Regions from separate parts of the Streptomyces sp. NPDC033229 genome, predicted to be linked through region 3. Evidence: riboswitches for the same ligand, from Rfam matches in the RefSeq annotation. Region 3 holds a riboswitch; each other region holds the start of a gene.
The links. Region 3 has a riboswitch for cobalamin ahead of ACZ53N_RS11080 (CoA-acylating methylmalonate-semialdehyde dehydrogenase). Riboswitches for the same ligand answer to the same signal wherever they lie in the genome.
Positions count from the first base shown of each region.

Region 1: another riboswitch for cobalamin. It lies ahead of cobN (cobaltochelatase subunit CobN); the one in region 3 lies ahead of ACZ53N_RS11080 (CoA-acylating methylmalonate-semialdehyde dehydrogenase).
Region 2: another riboswitch for cobalamin. It lies ahead of metE (5-methyltetrahydropteroyltriglutamate--homocysteine S-methyltransferase); the one in region 3 lies ahead of ACZ53N_RS11080 (CoA-acylating methylmalonate-semialdehyde dehydrogenase).
Region 4: another riboswitch for cobalamin. It lies ahead of ACZ53N_RS03665 (ribonucleoside-diphosphate reductase subunit alpha); the one in region 3 lies ahead of ACZ53N_RS11080 (CoA-acylating methylmalonate-semialdehyde dehydrogenase).

Region 1 is NZ_JBVIQR010000009.1:2,093-6,242, reverse strand. Features, by position in the region: gene ACZ53N_RS10630 (precorrin-2 C(20)-methyltransferase) at 1-91, opposite strand, end outside; gene ACZ53N_RS10625 (precorrin-8X methylmutase) at 88-723, opposite strand; gene ACZ53N_RS10620 (cobalamin biosynthesis protein CobG) at 767-2,167, opposite strand; cobalamin riboswitch at 2,240-2,384, shown strand; gene cobN (cobaltochelatase subunit CobN) at 2,475-4,150, shown strand, end outside.
Region 2 is NZ_JBVIQR010000003.1:162,542-166,691, reverse strand. Features, by position in the region: gene ACZ53N_RS04265 (MFS transporter) at 1-110, opposite strand, end outside; gene ACZ53N_RS04260 (endonuclease/exonuclease/phosphatase family protein) at 434-1,309, opposite strand; cobalamin riboswitch at 1,581-1,772, shown strand; gene metE (5-methyltetrahydropteroyltriglutamate--homocysteine S-methyltransferase) at 1,925-4,150, shown strand, end outside.
Region 3 is NZ_JBVIQR010000009.1:108,261-112,410, forward strand. Features, by position in the region: gene ACZ53N_RS11075 (acyl-CoA dehydrogenase family protein) at 1-979, opposite strand, end outside; gene ACZ53N_RS11080 (CoA-acylating methylmalonate-semialdehyde dehydrogenase) at 976-2,475, opposite strand; cobalamin riboswitch at 2,680-2,854, opposite strand; gene ACZ53N_RS11085 (short-chain fatty acyl-CoA regulator family protein) at 2,930-4,150, opposite strand, start outside.
Region 4 is NZ_JBVIQR010000002.1:382,908-387,057, forward strand. Features, by position in the region: gene ACZ53N_RS03665 (ribonucleoside-diphosphate reductase subunit alpha) at 1-1,936, opposite strand, end outside; adenosylcobalamin-variant (AdoCbl-variant) riboswitch at 2,108-2,205, opposite strand; gene mctP (monocarboxylate uptake permease MctP) at 2,480-4,105, opposite strand; gene ACZ53N_RS03675 (DUF3311 domain-containing protein) at 4,102-4,150, opposite strand, start outside.

The sequences.
Region 1 (4,150 bases), 110 kb from region 3:
CCTCGACGGCCCGCACGGTCATCAGCGACGGATCGCCGGGGCCGAGGCCCACTCCGTACAGTCGGCCCGTCGTCGAAGGCTGCTCGTTCACTCTTCCTCGCTCGCTATCGCGTTGATCGCCGCCGCTGCCATGGCGCTGCCGCCGCGACGGCCCCGCACCACCAGATAGTCGAGCCCCAGCGGGCTGTCGGCCAGGGCGTCCTTGGATTCGGCGGCACCGATGAAGCCCACCGGTATGCCGATGACCGCGGCCGGGCGCGGCGCCGCCGCCCCGCCTTCTTGAATCATCTCCAGCAGACGGAACAGCGCCGTCGGCGCGTTGCCGACCGCGACGACCGCGCCGTCCAGCTTCTCGCGCCACAGCTCCAGCGCCGCCGCGCTGCGGGTCGTGCCCATCCGCCGTGCCAGCTCCGGCACCGACGGGTCGGCGAGGGTGCACAGCACCTCGTTGTCCGCGGGCAGCCGCTTGCGGGTCACGCCACTGGCGACCATGTTCGCGTCGCACAGGATCGGCGCCCCGGCGCGCAGCGCCTCGCGGGCCCGCGCCACCACCTCGGGGGAGTACGCGAGGTCCCGTACGAGATCGACCATCCCGCAGGCGTGGATCATGCGCACCGCGACCTGGCTGACGTCCGGCGGCAGCCCGCCGAGGTCGGCCTCGGCCCTGATGGTGGCAAAGGACTGGCGGTAGATGGACGCGCCGTCCTTCTCGTACTCGAACACTGTGCCTCGCTTGCTGGGTTGCGCCTGGTGGTGTCGTGCAGGGTCAGTCCGCGACGGTACGAGCCGCCGCGACCGCGTCGGCCAGTCCCCCCGCTGTGGCTGTTTCCGTATGCGTTTCCGTCTCCCCGTCCCGCACCGCGATCCGGTAGCCGTCACCGGTCGCGAGCACGTCGACCCATCTCCCGCCCGGGTGGCCGCACCGCCGCTCGCAGCCGGACCAGTACACCGGGAGCCCCGCCGGTGGCAGCCCCGGGAGGCAGGCCGCCGCGTCCGCCCGTACGTCACCGAGGGACTTGGCGCAGCCCGGCCGGCCGGCGCACGCGCCCGCCCGGTGCCAGGGGGACGTGGTGGAGGTGACGAGTCCCGCGTCCGCGAGCGCCGTCAGCCGGATGCGGGCCGTACCGGCCGGGAGGCCGGGGACGACGATGCCGCGCCAGGGTGTCACACGCAGCTCGCCCGCCCCGTCCTGGGCGGCCGTGGTGGCCACGAGCCGCCACTGGGCGGCGGTCAGCCGCCCGAGCGGCGCGGTCACCGACAGGGCGCACCGCCCGTCCCGGCCGGTGACCAGGCCGGGCCCGACCGGAGGTCCGTGCGGGAGCCGGGGCCGGGGCAGCGGGGCGCAGGCGATGCCCGCGGCCGTGAGCCGGGCCGCCAACGCTTCGACGCGCGGGCGGCGTTCGGGGGCCAGGTCCCGGACGCGCCAGGCCTTGGCGCCGCTGTCGGCCAGCGCCGCGAGGAACTCGCGCGCGGCCAGCGCGGCCGCGCGCGGCGCGTCACAGGCGGCGATCCGCAGGCCGGGACCGGTGGCGGCGAAGCACAGGGTGGCCTGCCCCACGCCGCTTGCGACCAATGTCACATCGGGGCCGAGGGCCACGATGTCGCCGCGGCCGTCGTCCAGGCCGAAGAGAAAACGACCCGACAAACCTGACAAATCCAGGCCGTCGGAAGGGTCGGGCGCATCGGACGGCGGTCCGGGCAGCGCGGGGGTGCACAGGAGTGCGTCCAGGGCGCGCGCCCAGGCCTGCACATCGGTTGCCCCGGCGCGGGAGGGTTCCGCCTCCCCGTCCAGACCGCACAACGGCGAGGCCGCCACATTGCGTACCCGGTCGTACCGGTCCGAGGGCAGCAGCCCCGCCGCCCGCAACCGCCCGGCCAGTTCGCCGCCGCAGCCGTCGGCCAGCCCGCGCAACTGGACGTTGCCGCGCGAGGTGATGTCGAGATTCCCGTCGCCCAGCTCCTCGGTGACCAGCGCCAATGTCATCGCCTGACGGGCCGTCAACAGCCCGGCGGGCAGCCGGACGCGCGCCAGCGAACCGTCGTCCGCGGTGTGCAGCCGCAGCGCTCCGGGGCACGCGTCGCCGCCCGCGCGGACGGTTCGTCCGCCGGCGGCCGGTTCATCCCGCTCCGGGGGGGATGTGGGGGTGACGGGCATGGCGGCGAGCATACCGACGATCACACGGGGTGCACCGTCCTGTGCCGAACGGCCAGCGCTTACTATGCTCACCGGTGGCCAGAATCTCTTTATTCGTCCTCTGGTCCGCCAAACGCCAGCGACGGCGTCAGGGGAGGAAGCCGGTGAGACTCCGGCACGGTCCCGCCACTGTGAGCCCGGCAGCGATGCCGGGCGAGTCAGGAACTCCCGCCGTCCTCCAACCGCCCGGGGCGCGGACCCCGAGGAAGGCCAGCCGCCGCATGCGCACCATCCGGTCCGGCGTACCCCGGGCGACCCTCGATGCCCTGGGGAGCGCCGCGTGATCCTTCTCCTGTCGACGTCCGACACCGACCTGCTCAGCGCCCGCGCGGCTGCTGCTGCCGGGGGCCCGGTCCCGTACCGCCTCGCCAACCCCGCCCGCCTCGCGATCGACGAGCTTCCGGCTCTGCTGGAGGGCACCGACCTCGTCGTCGTGCGGCTCCTCGGCGGCATCCGCGCCTGGCAGGAGGGGCTCGACCTGCTGCTCGCCGGGGACCGCCCCGTCGTCGTCCTCACCGGCGAACAGGCGCCCGACGCCCAGCTGATGGAGGCCTCCACCGTCCCCATCGGCATCGCCGCCGAGGCCCACGCCTACCTCGCGCACGGCGGCCCCGACAACCTCGAACAGCTCGCGCGCTTCCTCTCCGACACGGTGCTGCTCACCGGACACGGCTTCGAGGCGCCCGCGCCCGCCCCCACCTGGGGCCCGCTGGAGCGCACCGCCAAGCCGGGCGCGAGCGGCCCGCTCATCGCGGTGCTCTACTACCGCGCCCACCACATGAGCGGCAACACCGCCTTCGTGGAGACCCTGTGCGGGGCGATCGAGGACGCGGGCGGCCGCGCCCTGCCGCTGTACGTCGCCTCGCTGCGCGCCCCCGAGCCCGCGCTCGTCGAGGCTCTCGGCAGCGCCGACGCCGTCGTCACCACCGTCCTCGCCGCGGGCGGCACCAAGCCCGCGGCCGCCTCCGCCGGCGGCGACGACGAGTCCTGGGACGCCGGCGCCCTCGCCGCGCTCGACGTACCGATCCTCCAGGCCCTGTGTCTGACCGGCCCCCGCAGCGCCTGGGAGGAGAACGACGAGGGCCTCTCGCCGCTCGACGCCGCCACCCAGGTCGCCGTCCCCGAGTTCGACGGCCGCCTCATCACCGTCCCGTTCTCCTTCAAGGAGGTCGACGAGGACGGGCTGCCGATGTACGTGGCCGACGCCGAGCGCGCCTCCCGCGTCGCCGGCATCGCCGTGCGCCACGCCCGGCTGCGCCACATCCCCGCGGCCGGCAAGCGCCTCGCGCTGGTCCTCTCCGCCTACCCCACCAAGCACTCCCGCATCGGCAACGCCGTCGGGCTCGACACCCCGGCCAGCGCCGTGGCGCTGCTGCGCCGACTGCGCGAGGAGGGCTACGACTTCGGTTCGGAGGAGGTCCCCGGCCTCGCGTCCGGCGACGGCGACGAGCTGATCTACGCCCTCATCGAGGCCGGTGGCCACGACCAGGAGTGGCTCACCGAGGAGCAGCTCGCCCGCAACCCCGTCCGTATCCCGGCCGCCGACTACCGGCGCTGGTTCGCCGAGTTGCCCGCCGAGCTGCGCGAGGCCGTCGAGGAGCACTGGGGCCCGGCGCCCGGCGAGATGTTCGTCGACCGCAGCGCCAACCCCGAGGGCGACATCGTCCTCGCGGCGCTGCGCCGCGGCAACCTCCTCATCCTCATCCAGCCGCCGCGCGGCTTCGGCGAGAACCCCATCGCGATCTACCACGACCCCGACCTGCCGCCCTCGCACCACTACCTCGCCGCCTACCGCTGGATCGCCGCCTCCCGGGCGGACGGCGGCTTCGGCGCCGACGCCATGGTCCACCTCGGCAAGCACGGCAACCTGGAGTGGCTGCCCGGCAAGAACGCCGGCCTGTCCGCCGCCTGCGGCCCGGACGCCGCCCTCGGCGACCTGCCGCTGATCTACCCCTT
Region 2 (4,150 bases), on a different contig from region 3:
ACCACGGTCACTTGGGCACCGATCTGGCTCACCGCTGCCCCGGAGAGCAGTAATCGGAAGTCGTAGTTCCGTAAGAGCCCTGAGCACACCGGCTTCACTGACGAGGACATTTGGCAGACATTTGGTGATGAGGGTGGGCACAGTCAAAAGGATCCGGGTACTTCCGGACAGTTTTGTTCGTAATGCGGACAACTCGTGGTGACGTTGGGGCGAAAGGTTTCATACTGTTGCTTGAACGTCACCCAGGGTGGCCTGCGACGGAAGCGTTTTCTGCGGTTCCGGTGCGCCGAGGGGGGCCTGATGTTCGAATGTCCGATAGTCGGTGCCGTGCCCGGGGTGGATCGGTTCAAAGTGGTGACACTCGGGCGGCTTTGAGATAAGCGGCGATGAGATGGGCGGCTCGGGGAGGAGTGTCCGGGAGTGTCCGGCTGCCCTACAGCTCCACGTCCGCCTGCACCGGCAAGTGATCGCTGGGGAACTGCCCGCCCTGCTGGAAGACGTTGATGGCCGCGCGCCGGGTCCGCACCCGGGGCGAGGTGAGGATCCAGTCGATGCGGTCGCCGTCCGGCACGAGTGGCCGGTATCCGTGGAAGGTCGCGTACTGCGCCCCGCGCCGGTCGGCCGCGTCCCAGGAATCCACGAGCGAACCCTGGTCGAGCATCGTGCCGTAGACGGGGTTGCCGTGTGCGGGGACGTTGAAATCGCCGGTGACGATCCGGGGGAGGGCCGGATCCAGACCGCGCAGCCGAGTGGTGATCAGCGCGGCGGAGCGCTCGCGCGCGTACTGGTGGGCGTGGTCGAGATGGGTGTTGAAGGCATAGAACTCGCCCCCGGTGAGCAGATCCCGGAACCGGACCCAGGTGACCATCCGGATCACGGTGTTGCCCCAGGTCGCGGAGCCGATGAGATACGGGGTGTCGGAGAGCCAGAAGTGGTCGTACGCGACGGGGGCGAGCCGCCGCACGTCATGGAAGACGGCGGCGAACTCATCACGGCTGCCTCCCGCGCGGCCCGTGCCGATCCACGCGTAGCGCGGCCCGAGATCGTCGGCGATGTCCCGCAGCTGCGCGTACAGCCCCTCCTGGGTGCCGAGGAGATGAGGGCGTTCCTGGCGCAGCAGCGCGCGGGTGACAGGCCGGCGATCGGCCCAGGTGTGGGGCGGGGTGTCGGAGGCGTAGCGGAGGTTGAAGCTCATCACCCGCAGCGGACTTCGGCCGCCACCACCCCCGACGGGCCCGGCCGCGGCCGACGCGGCCACGGCCCGCAGCGCGGTGCGGCGGTCGAAAGGAGCGTGCGCGAAGGCGGTCACGGCGTCTCCAGGGTCCGGGCGAGGTCCGGGTACCGAGGATTCTCATGCGTCGCAGGGGCCGCCGCAACGGTGCCGTGGGTGACACGTGCGGGGGGTTGTGACGGCGTCCGTCGACGGGCGGCGGCGCCCCCGGGGGCGCCGCCGGGCGTGTCGGCGCGGCTCGCGCGAGGGCCCGGCCCCCCTCTTTTCCGCCACCACACGCCAAGATCGAATCCTTGCGCGGATTCCCCTACCGGCACTTCGACATTGTGTCTAGGGTGGGAGACGCAGCTGGTTCGCCCCGCCCGCCAGGCGGGAGCGTCGCAAGAGGGAACCCGGTGGGAATCCGGGACTGCCCCGCAGCGGTGAGTGGGAACGACCGCCGTCATACGCACTGGACGCCCACGCGTCCGGGAAGCGACGGCCAGTAGGTGCCCGACGGCCCCAAGGCCCAGGGCGCGCCCGCGAGTCCGAAGACCTGCCACTGCCCGCGCGCCACCCGCGCGCGGTGATCTCGGTGGCCTCGAGGGAGGGCCGGCGGTGGCAGGCAGGCGTGCCCGGCACGCCCGCCCTCTTCGTCGTCCCTTCGCGCCCGGGTCCGCCGTGGTCATTCCGCGACTCGCGAAGGAGAGTTCCGTGACCGACCGCATCGCCACCCCGCCCTCCCGGGCCACCGTCCACGGCTACCCCCGCCAGGGCCAGGGCCGTGAGCTGAAGAAGGCCATCGAGGGCTACTGGGCGGGCCGCGTCACCGCCGACGCCCTGCACACCACCGCCGCCACCCTGCGCCGCACGGCCTGGCGCCAGTTGACCGAAGCCGGTGTGGACGAGGTCCCCACCGGTGACTTCTCGCTCTACGACCACGTCCTGGACACCACGGTCATGGTCGGCGCCATCCCCGAGCGGCACCGCACCGCCGTCCGGGACAACGCCCTGGACGGCTACTTCGCCATGGCCCGCGGCACCCAGGAGGCCCCGCCGCTGGAAATGACGAAGTGGTTCGACACCAACTACCACTACCTCGTCCCCGAACTGGGCCCGGACACCGTCTTCACCGCCGACCCCGCCAAGCCGCTCGGCGAACTGCGCGAGGCCCTCGCCCTCGGCCACACGGCCCGCCCCGTCCTGGTCGGCCCGGTCACCTATCTGCTCCTCGCCAAGCCGGCCCCCGGCGCCCCGGCGGACTTCCAGCCCCTCACCCTCCTCGACCGGCTGCTCCCCGTGTACGCCCGGGTGCTGGCCGAGCTGCGGGCCGCGGGCGCCGAGTGGGTCCAGCTCGACGAGCCCGCCCTCGTGCAGGACCAGCCCCCCGCCGTCCTCAGCGCCGCCACCCGCGCCTACCGCGACCTCGGCGCGCTCGCCGACCGGCCCAGGATCCTGGCCGCCGCCTATTTCGACCGCCTCGGTGACGCCCTGCCCGTCCTTGCCAAGTCACCCGTCGAGGGTCTGGCCCTGGACTTCACCGGCCCCGCCGCCGCCAATCTCGAAGCCCTCGCCGCGGCCGGCGGTGTGCCGGGCAAGCGCCTCGTCGCCGGCGTCGTCGACGGACGCAACATCTGGCTCAACGACCTCGAACACTCGCTGGCCACCCTCGCCACCCTCCTCGGTCTCGCCGGCCGGGTGGACGTGGCACCGTCCTGCTCGTTGCTGCACGTCCCCCTCGACGCCACCGCCGAACGCGACGTGGACCCCCAGGTCGCCCGCTGGCTCGCCTTCGCCCGCCAGAAGACCGAGGAGATCGTCACCCTCGCCCGCGGACTGAACGAGGGCACGGACGTCATCGCCCCGCAGCTCGCAGCCAATCGCTCCGCCCGCGCCTCCCGCGCCGCCTCCGCCCTCACCCACGACCCGGCCGTCCGGGCCCGCGCCGCGGCCGTCACCGAGCGGGACACCCGCCGCCCGCAGCCGTACGCCGAGCGGACCGCCGCCCAGCGGGCCCGGCTGAACCTGCCGCTGCTGCCCACCACGACCATCGGCTCGTTCCCGCAGACCACCGAACTGCGCACCGCTCGTGCCGACCTGCGCTCGGGACGGATCGACGCCGCCGGGTACGACGAGCGCATCGCCGCCGAGATCCGCGACGTCCTCGCCTTCCAGGAGAAGGCCGGGCTGGACGTCCTCGTCCACGGCGAGCCCGAACGCAACGACATGGTCCAGTACTTCGCGGAGCGGCTCACCGGCTACCTCGCCACCCAGCACGGCTGGGTGCAGTCCTACGGCACCCGCTATGTCCGTCCGCCGATCCTGGCCGGTGACATCTCCCGCCCCGAGCCCATGACCGTGGCCTGGACGAGCTACGCCCAGTCGCAGACCGAGCGCCCGGTCAAGGGCATGCTCACCGGGCCCGTCACCATGCTCGCCTGGTCCTTCGTCCGCGACGACCAGCCGCTCGCCGACACCGCCCGCCAGGTCGCCCTGGCCCTGCGCGATGAGGTCGCCGACCTGGAGGCCGCCGGGACCGCCGTCATCCAGGTCGACGAGCCCGCGCTGCGCGAGACGCTGCCGCTGCGCACCGCCGACCGGCCCGGCTACCTGGCCTGGGCGACCGAGGCGTTCCGGCTGACCACCGCGGGCGTCCGGGCGGACACCCAGATCCACACCCACATGTGCTACGCCGAGTTCGGGGTCATCATCGGCGCCATCGAGGAGCTGGACGCCGACGTCATCAGCCTGGAGGCGGCCCGCTCGCACATGCAGGTCGCCGACGAACTCGCCGTGGCCGGATACGGGCACGAGGTGGGCCCGGGCGTCTACGACATCCACTCGCCCCGTGTGCCGGGCGTCGAGGAGACCGCCACCCTGCTGCGCAAGGGGCTCGGCGCCATCCCCGCCGAGCGTCTGTGGGTCAACCCCGACTGCGGC
Region 3 (4,150 bases):
CGGTGGCGAAGCGTTTGGCCATGGCGCACAGCTGGGCCGCCTGGGGGTCGTCGCGGTCCAGGGCCTCCGCGGCCTGGCGGACCAGGGCGCGGGCGGCGGCGAGTTCGGTCGCCATGTCGGCGAGGCGGAACCGCAGCGCCTGGGCGTCGAGCAGCGGTGCCCCGAACGCCTCCCGGTCGGCGAGGTACTCCAGGCTGCGGTGCAGGGCGTTCTGTCCGCCGCCGAGGGAGCAGGCGGCGATGCCGAGCCGGCCGCCGTTGAGCCCGTTCATGGCGATGCGGAAGCCGTCGCCCTCGGCGCCGAGCCGACGGTCGGCCGGAAGGCGGACGCCGTCCAGGACGACCTGGCGGGTGGGCTGGGCGTTCCAGCCCATCTTCTTCTCGTCGGGACCGAAGGACAGCCCGGGGTCGTCCCGTTCGACGACGAACGCCGAGATGCCGCCCGGCCCCTCCCCGCCCGTGCGCGCCATGACGATGTACACCTCGGCGGCCCCGGCGCCGGAGATGAACTGCTTCACGCCGGTCAGGACATAGGAGTCCCCGTCGCGTGCGGCCCGGGTCCGCAGCGCTGCGGCGTCGGAGCCCGCGCCCGGCTCGGTCAGGCAGTAACTGCCGAGGGTGTCCATCGAGCACAGCCGGGGCAGCCAACGGGCGCGCTGGGCCTCGTCGCCGTAGCGGTCGATCATCCAGCCGACCATGTTGTGGATGGAGAGGTAGCCGGCGATGGAGGGACAGCCGGTGGCCAGCACCTCGAAGATCAGCACGCCGTCCGCTCGGGTGAGGCCGGAGCCGCCCGCCTCCTCCCGTACATAGACCCCGCCGAGGCCGAGCCCCGCGGCCTTGCGCAGCACGTCGAGGGGGAAGTGTTTGTCCTGGTCCCAGGCTACGGCGTGCGGGGCGAGGTGTTCCCGCGCGAAGTCCAGCGTCGTTTCGGCCATCGCGAGCTGGTCCTCGGTGAGGCCCGTCGTCATGGCGCTCATCCCATCGTGGGGATGGTGAAGCTCGCGCCCTCCTTGACCCCGGAGGGCCAGCGCGAGGTGACGGTCTTGGTGCGGGTGTAGAAGCGGATGGCGTCCGGGCCGTGCTGGCCCAGGTCGCCGAAGCCGGACCGCTTCCAGCCGCCGAAGGTGTGGTACGCGACCGGCACGGGGATCGGGACGTTGACGCCGATCATGCCGGTGTCCACGCGCCGGGTGAAGTCGCGGGCGGTGTCCCCGTCGCGGGTGAAGATCGCGACGCCGTTGCCGAAGGCGTGCTCGGAGGGCAGCCGCAGTGCCTCCTCGTAGTCCGCCGCGCGGACCACCGACAGGACGGGCCCGAAGATCTCCTCCTGGTAGATCCGCATGTCCGGGGTGACCCGGTCGAAGAGGGAGGCGCCGGCGAAGAAGCCGTTCTCGTGCCCGGCGAGGGTGAAGCCGCGCCCGTCCACGACGAGTTCGGCGCCCTCCTCCACTCCGAGGTCCACATAGCCGCGGACCCGGTCGACGGCGTCGCGGCCGACGAGGGGGCCGAAGTCGGCGTCGGGGTCGTCGGACCGGCCGATCCGCAGGGTGCCGATCCGCTCCTTGAGGCGGGTGACCAGCGCGTCGGCGGTGTCCTCGCCGACGGGTACGGCGACGGAGATCGCCATGCAGCGCTCCCCGGCCGAGCCGTAGCCCGCGCCGATCAGGGCGTCGACGGCCTGGTCGAGGTCGGCGTCGGGCATCACGATCAAGTGGTTCTTGGCACCGCCGAAGCACTGGGCCCGCTTGCCGTGGGCGGCGGCCGTGGCGTAGATGTGGGCCGCGATCGGGGTCGAGCCGACGAAGCCGAGCGCCTGCACCCGCGGGTCCTCGAGCAGGGTGTCGACGGTTTCCTTGCCGCCGTTGACGACGTTGAGCACACCGGGCGGCAGCCCCGCCTCCAGGAACAGCTCGGCGAGCCGCAACGGGACGGACGGGTCGCGCTCGGAGGGCTTGAGGACGAAGGAGTTGCCGCAGGCGATGGCCGGGGCGGCCTTCCACAGCGGGATCATCGCGGGGAAGTTGAACGGGGTGATGCCCGCCGTCACGCCGATCGGGCGGCGCAGGGAGTGCACGTCGATGCCGGTCCCGGCGTTGTCGGTGAAGTCGCCCTTGAGCAGGTGCGGGATGCCGGCGGCGAACTCCACCACCTCCAGACCGCGCTGGATGTCGCCGAGCGCGTCGGGGACCGTCTTGCCGTGCTCACAGGACAGCAGCCGGGCGAGGGATTCCTTCTCACCCTCGACGAGCTGGAGGAAGCGCAACAGGACGCGGGCCCGGCGCTGCGGGTTCCACTCGCCCCACTCCCGCTGGGCCTCGGCCGCGTCGGCGACGGCCGCCTCGGTCTCGGCCCGGTTCGCCAGGGGCACCCGGGCCTGCACGGCGCCGGTGTTGGGGTCGTACACATCGCCGTAGGCACCCGATGTTCCCGGGGTGTGCCTGCCGCCGATGAAATGGGTGAGTTCACGGACCATGGGAGAGCCTGCTCTCGTCAGGTGAGATCCGAGGACGGCGCGAAGCGTCCGGCGGAGAGCGCGGGTTGCGCGCGGCCGCCGACGGGTCGCGGGACGCGAAGGGCCAGGAACCGTCAGCGAGCGGGAACAGCCGCTCGCCGCGCCGGATCACCAGGGTCGTGGGTACGGACCGGTGCCATACGTGTCTGCTCCATCCTCGTGGAAAACACGGAACGTTCCGCGGCCGGTATCCTGACTCCCGGATCAGCGCGCGTCCCGGTGCCTTCCCGACATCCCGCTCGTCAGTGGCGTGTACCGCGAGGACGAACTCCCCGGTCACAGTGGCGGGACCGTGCCGGATTCACACCGGCTTCCCTGCACCGCGGACCTTGTCCTCCGAACATATAGTTGGACGTCCTAGTAAGTCCAGGGTCTCCTGGCCCGGAGTGTCAGCGGCCCGGATCAAGGCCTCGGTTCAGTGGGGCCCGGTGTCCCGCACCGGGTACGGCACGAAGGTGCTGCGGTTCTCGTCGACGGCGAGGGGCCGGCCGAGCGGTGGGACGGCCCGCTGCGGGCAGTCCAGGCGTTCGCAGATCCGGCAGCCCATGCCGATGGGGGTGGCGGCCGAGGCGTTGTCCAGGTCGAGTCCGTCGGAGTAGACGAGCCGGGAGGCGTGGCGGATCTCGCAGCCGAGCCCGATGGCGAAGGTCTTGCCGGGCTCGCCCCAGCCGCCCCGGTGCCGGGTGACGGTGCGGGCGGTCCACAGATGGCGCTGCCCGTCCGGCATCGCCGCGATCTGCACATGGATGCGGCCGGGAGAGGCGAATGCCTCGTAGACGTTCCACAGCGGGCAGGTGCCGCCGGCCCGGGAGAAGTGGAATCCGGTGGCCGACTGCCGTTTGGACATGTTGCCCGCGCGGTCGACCCGTACGAACGAGAACGGCACCCCGCGCAGCCGCGGGCGCTGGAGCGTGCTGAGCCGGTGACAGACGGTCTCGTAGCCGAGCCCGAAGCGGTCGGCGAGCCGCTCGATGTCGTACCGCAGCTCCTCCGCCGCGGCGTGGAACTCGCGGTACGGCAGGATCAGCGCGGCGGCGACGTAGTTGGCGATGCCGATCCGGGCCAGCGGCCGGACGACGGAGTCTTCCTCGTAGTCCTCCGAGGCGAGCCGGGTGAGTTCCCCGCCGTACTCCAGCAGGGCGAGCTGGGTCGCCATCCGGAAGGCCTGCTGGCCGGGGCGCAACCGGTTCGACAGGCGCAGCACCCGCGCGCGGGGGTCGTAGCTGTGGAGGTGGTCGGGGTCGGCGGCGATGCGGACCCCGTGGCGTTCGGCGAGCCGGGCGGCCAGGGCCGGCAGCACCCCGCCGGGGCGGATGCCGATCTCTGCGGCCAGCTCCTCGGCGGCGGTGTCGATGGTGTGGAGGTAGTTCTGCCGACGGTAGAAGAACTCCCGGATCTCCTCGTGGGGCGGGCGCGGCAGGGCCGGGTCGTCGGTGCCGCGCCGCTCGGCGACCTCCGCGAGCCGCTCGGTCAGGGCCTGGTTGCGCCGGCCCAGGTCGAGCAGCACCGCCGCGACGGCGGGCAGCCGGGAGGCGAGTTCCGACAGATCGGTGGGTGAGACGCGGGCGGCGGCCACCTCGTCGGCGAGGGCTTCGCGCAGGTCGGCCAGGACACGTCCGGTGTCGCGCTCGGAGAA
Region 4 (4,150 bases), on a different contig from region 3:
GGAGGAACTCACCGGAGAGCGTCTCGCGCTTGAAGAGGTTGGAGACCTGCGGCTCGATGCACTCGTACACACCCGCGATGGAGGCGATGGTGGCCGTCGGCGCGATGGCGAGCAGCAGCGAGTTGCGCATGCCCGTCTTCGCGATCCGGGCGCGCAGCGCGTCCCAGCGGTCGGCCCAGCGCTGCTCGGCGTTCGGGTAGTGGTCGGGGTGCAGCACGCCGCGCGCGGTGCGGGTCGCGGCCCACGCCGGGTGCGGGCCGTGCCGCTCGGCGAGCTCGGCGGACGCCTCGTACGCCGCGAGCATGATGCGCTCGGAGATCCGGGTGGACAGCTCCTTCGCCTCGGCGGAGTCGAAGGGCAGCCGCAGCCGGAAGAAGACGTCCTGGAGACCCATCAGGCCGAGGCCCACCGGGCGCCAGCGGCTGTTGGAGTTCCCGGCCTGCTCGGTCGGGTAGAAGTTGATGTCCACGACGCGGTCGAGGAACGTCACGGCCGTGCGGACCGTGCGGTCGAGCTTCTCCCAGTCCATCTCGCCGTCGGTGCCCAGGTGCTGCGCCAGGTTGACGGAACCGAGGTTGCAGACGGCCGTCTCGCCGTCGTCGGTGACCTCGAGGATCTCGGTGCAGAGGTTCGAGGAGTGGACGACCTTGCCGGGCTCGGCGGTCTGGTTCGCGGTGCGGTTGGACGCGTCCTTGAAGGTCATCCAGCCGTTGCCGGTCTGCGCGAGGGTGCGCATCATCCGGGAGTACAGCACGCGCGCCGGGATCGTCTTGATCGCCTTGCCGTCGGCCTCGGCCTTGCGGTACGCCGCGTCGAACTCGTCGCCCCACAGGTCGACCAGCTCGGGGGTGTCGGCGGGGGAGAACAGCGACCAGTCGGAGTCCGCCTCGACGCGGCGCATGAACTCGTCCGGGATCCAGTGCGCGGTGTTGAGGTTGTGCGTGCGGCGGGCCTCCTCACCGGTGTTGTCGCGGAGCTCCAGGAACTCCTCGATGTCCGCGTGCCAGGTCTCCAGGTAGACACAGGCCGCGCCCTTGCGCCGGCCGCCCTGGTTGACGGCGGCGACGGAGGCGTCCAGCGTGCGCAGGAACGGCACGATGCCGTTGGAGTGGCCGTTGGTGCCGCGGATCAGCGAGCCGCGCGAGCGGATGCGCGAGTACGACAGGCCGATGCCGCCGGCGTGCTTCGACAGCCGCGCCACCTGGTGGTAGCGGTCGTAGATCGAGTCCAGCTCGTCCAGCGGCGAGTCCAGCAGGTAGCACGAGGACATCTGCGGGTGGCGGGTGCCGGAGTTGAAGAGCGTGGGGGAGGACGGCAGGTAGGAGAGCGTGCTGGTCAGCCGGTACAGCTCGGCCACGTCGTCCAGGGCCCGCGTCGAGTGGTCCTCGGCGAGGCCGCAGGCCACGCGCAGCAGGAAGTGCTGCGGGGTCTCGACGACCTGGCGGGTGATGGGGTGGCGCAGCAGGTAGCGGCTGTGCAGGGTGCGCAGGCCGAAGTAGCCGAAGCGGTCGTCGGCGCCGTCGGCGAGGGCGGCGTCCACGAGGGCGTCCAGGCGCTCGGCGTGGGTCACGACGAACGCGGCCGTCTCGTCGGCGATCAGACCCTCGCGGTGGCCGACCGCGACGGAGGCGGAGAAGGAGAGGGCGCCCTGTCCGGCCGCCTCGTCGGCGATCGCACGCGTGAGGAGTCGCGCGGCGAGCCGGGAGTACTCCGGCTCCTCGGCGATGAGCCCCGCGGCGGCCTCGGTGGCCAGGGACCGCAACTCGGCCTCGTCCGAGCCCGGGTGGCGGCCGCGCAGCGCGGCGGCGGCGACCTTGCCGGGGTCGGTGGCGGGCAGATCGGCGGTGAGGTCGGTCAGGGTGCGCAGCAGCGCGGTCCCGGGGCCGCCGGTCGCTTCCGCTGTCGCTGAGACCGGATCGGCGGGCGCGATGGTCACGTGGGGCTCTCCCTCGCTCGGCAGTGGTGTGGGCCGGGCGGGCGGGCGCGACGGGCGCGTACGGGAACACCCCTGCACCAGGGCATGCCACGCAGCGTCCATCGGCCCAACCCGCGAGACCCGGACGATTTCGACGCCCTGTTCCGAGCGGAGGCTCGAAAGGCGGGCGCGCTGTCGGCAGGTCCTCGGACTCTTGGGTACGTAAAACCGCACACATACACCGTTGCGGGACAGTTCCGGATTTCCACCGGATTCCCCTGCGGCGACAGCGAGGACGAGCATACATCTAGTGCTGCCACTCGTACGCGCCCCCACATGTTGTGTCGCGCGGTAATGAGCTGGGTGCGGAATGTGCTAGAGCGCCCGGGTGTTGGACCTCGAATCGCTTATCGCCTGAGCCCCCGTCACGGCCCTCCGAGGCCTCCCGCGAAGGCCCCCGAAGGGCCTCTGCGAGCGTCCCGGCGGCGCCCGCAAGGCGAAGGCCGCCGCCCCCCTGTTCGTCGGGGAGCGGCGGCCTCAGAGGCGCGGTCGGGGGTGTGGGGGTCAGTGGCCGCCGGGGGCACCCGCGGTGGCCGCCGGAAGCTTCTCCACCACGCCCGGGTCGCCCGCGTCGGCGGTGTAGTCCGACGCCTTCGTCTCGTCCACGCCGTCCGGCGCGCCGAGCTTTCTGAGGACGAAGGTGAGGACGATCACCACGATGACGTTGAGGACGAAGGCCGTGAGGCCGATGTAACCCTTCTCACCGATGAGGGGGACGAGATTCGTGTTGCCGAAGTGGTCCTGCGTGGCGCTCGGCGTGTCGTACGCCCGCCAGGTGCCGTAGATCATTCCGGCCGCCCAGCCGCCGAGCAGCGCCCAGCGGTGGCACCAGCGCGTGAAGAGCCCGCCCACCAGGGCCGGGACGGTCTGCAGGATCCAGATGCCGCCGAGCAGCTGGAAGTTGATCGCCACCGTCTTGTCCATGGTGAGCACGAAGACCAGCGCGCCGACCTTCACCAGCAGCGAGGCGAGCTTGGAGACCTTCGCCTCGTGCTCCGGCGTGGCGTCCGGCCTGATGAAGTCCTTGTAGATGTTGCGGGTGAACAGATTCGCGGCGGCAATCGACATGATGGCCGCCGGGACGAGCGCGCCGATCCCGATCGCGGCGAAGGCGACGCCCGTGAACCAGTCGGGGAACATGTTCTCGAAGAGTTGCGGGATGGCCAGCTGGCCGTTCTTGACCTTGACCCCGGCGGCGAGCGCCATGAAGCCGAGGATCGCCAGCAGCCCGAGCATCAGCGAGTACAGCGGCAGGATCGTGGTGTTGCGGCGGATGACGTTGCGGCTGCGGCTGGAGAGCACCGCCGTCACCGAGTGGGGATAGAGGAAGAGCGCCATCGCCGACCCGAGGGCGAGCGTCGCGTACGCCCACTGCGCCTGCGGCCCGGTCACCAGGGAGCCGCGCGGCTTGCCGGTCGCCGGGTTCTCGACCGCGAACGCCTCGCCCGCCTTCGCAAAGATGTCGTCGAAGCCGCCGAGCTTGATCGGGATGTAGATGATCGCCACGATGATCACGATGTAGATCAGCGCGTCCTTGACGAAGGCGATCAGCGCCGGCGCCCGCAGCCCGGAGGAATAGGTGTAGGCGGCGAGCACACCGAAGGCGATCAGCAGCGGCAGGTCCTTCATGAACCAGTTCGATCCGCCGCCGACGCCCATCACGTCCAGCACGGCCTGGATGCCGACGAGCTGGAGCGCGATGTACGGCATCGTCGCGAGGATGCCGGTGAGCGCGAGGGCCAGCGACAGCCCCTTGGACCCGAACCGGCCGCGGACGAAGTCCGACGAGGTGACATAGCCGTGCTTGTGCGCGACCGACCACAGCCGGGGCAGGAAGGTGAACACCAGCGGATAACAGAGGATCGTGTACGGCACCGCGAAGAACCCCGCCGCGCCGCCCGCGTAGATCGCCGCCGGGACGGCCACGAAGGTGTACGCGGTATAGAGGTCGCCGCCCAGCAGGAACCAGGTCACCCAGGTGCCGAACGAGCGCCCGCCCAGCCCCCACTCGTCGAGATTGTTCGCGTTCTCCGCGCGCCGCCACTTCGAGGCCAGGAACCCCATGACCGTGACGGCCAGGAAGAAGAAGATGAAGACGGCGAGCGCCACGCCGTTCACGCCGTCCTTCACCGCCGCTCACCACCCTTCCGGGCGCGCTCCTGGCGCCTGACGATC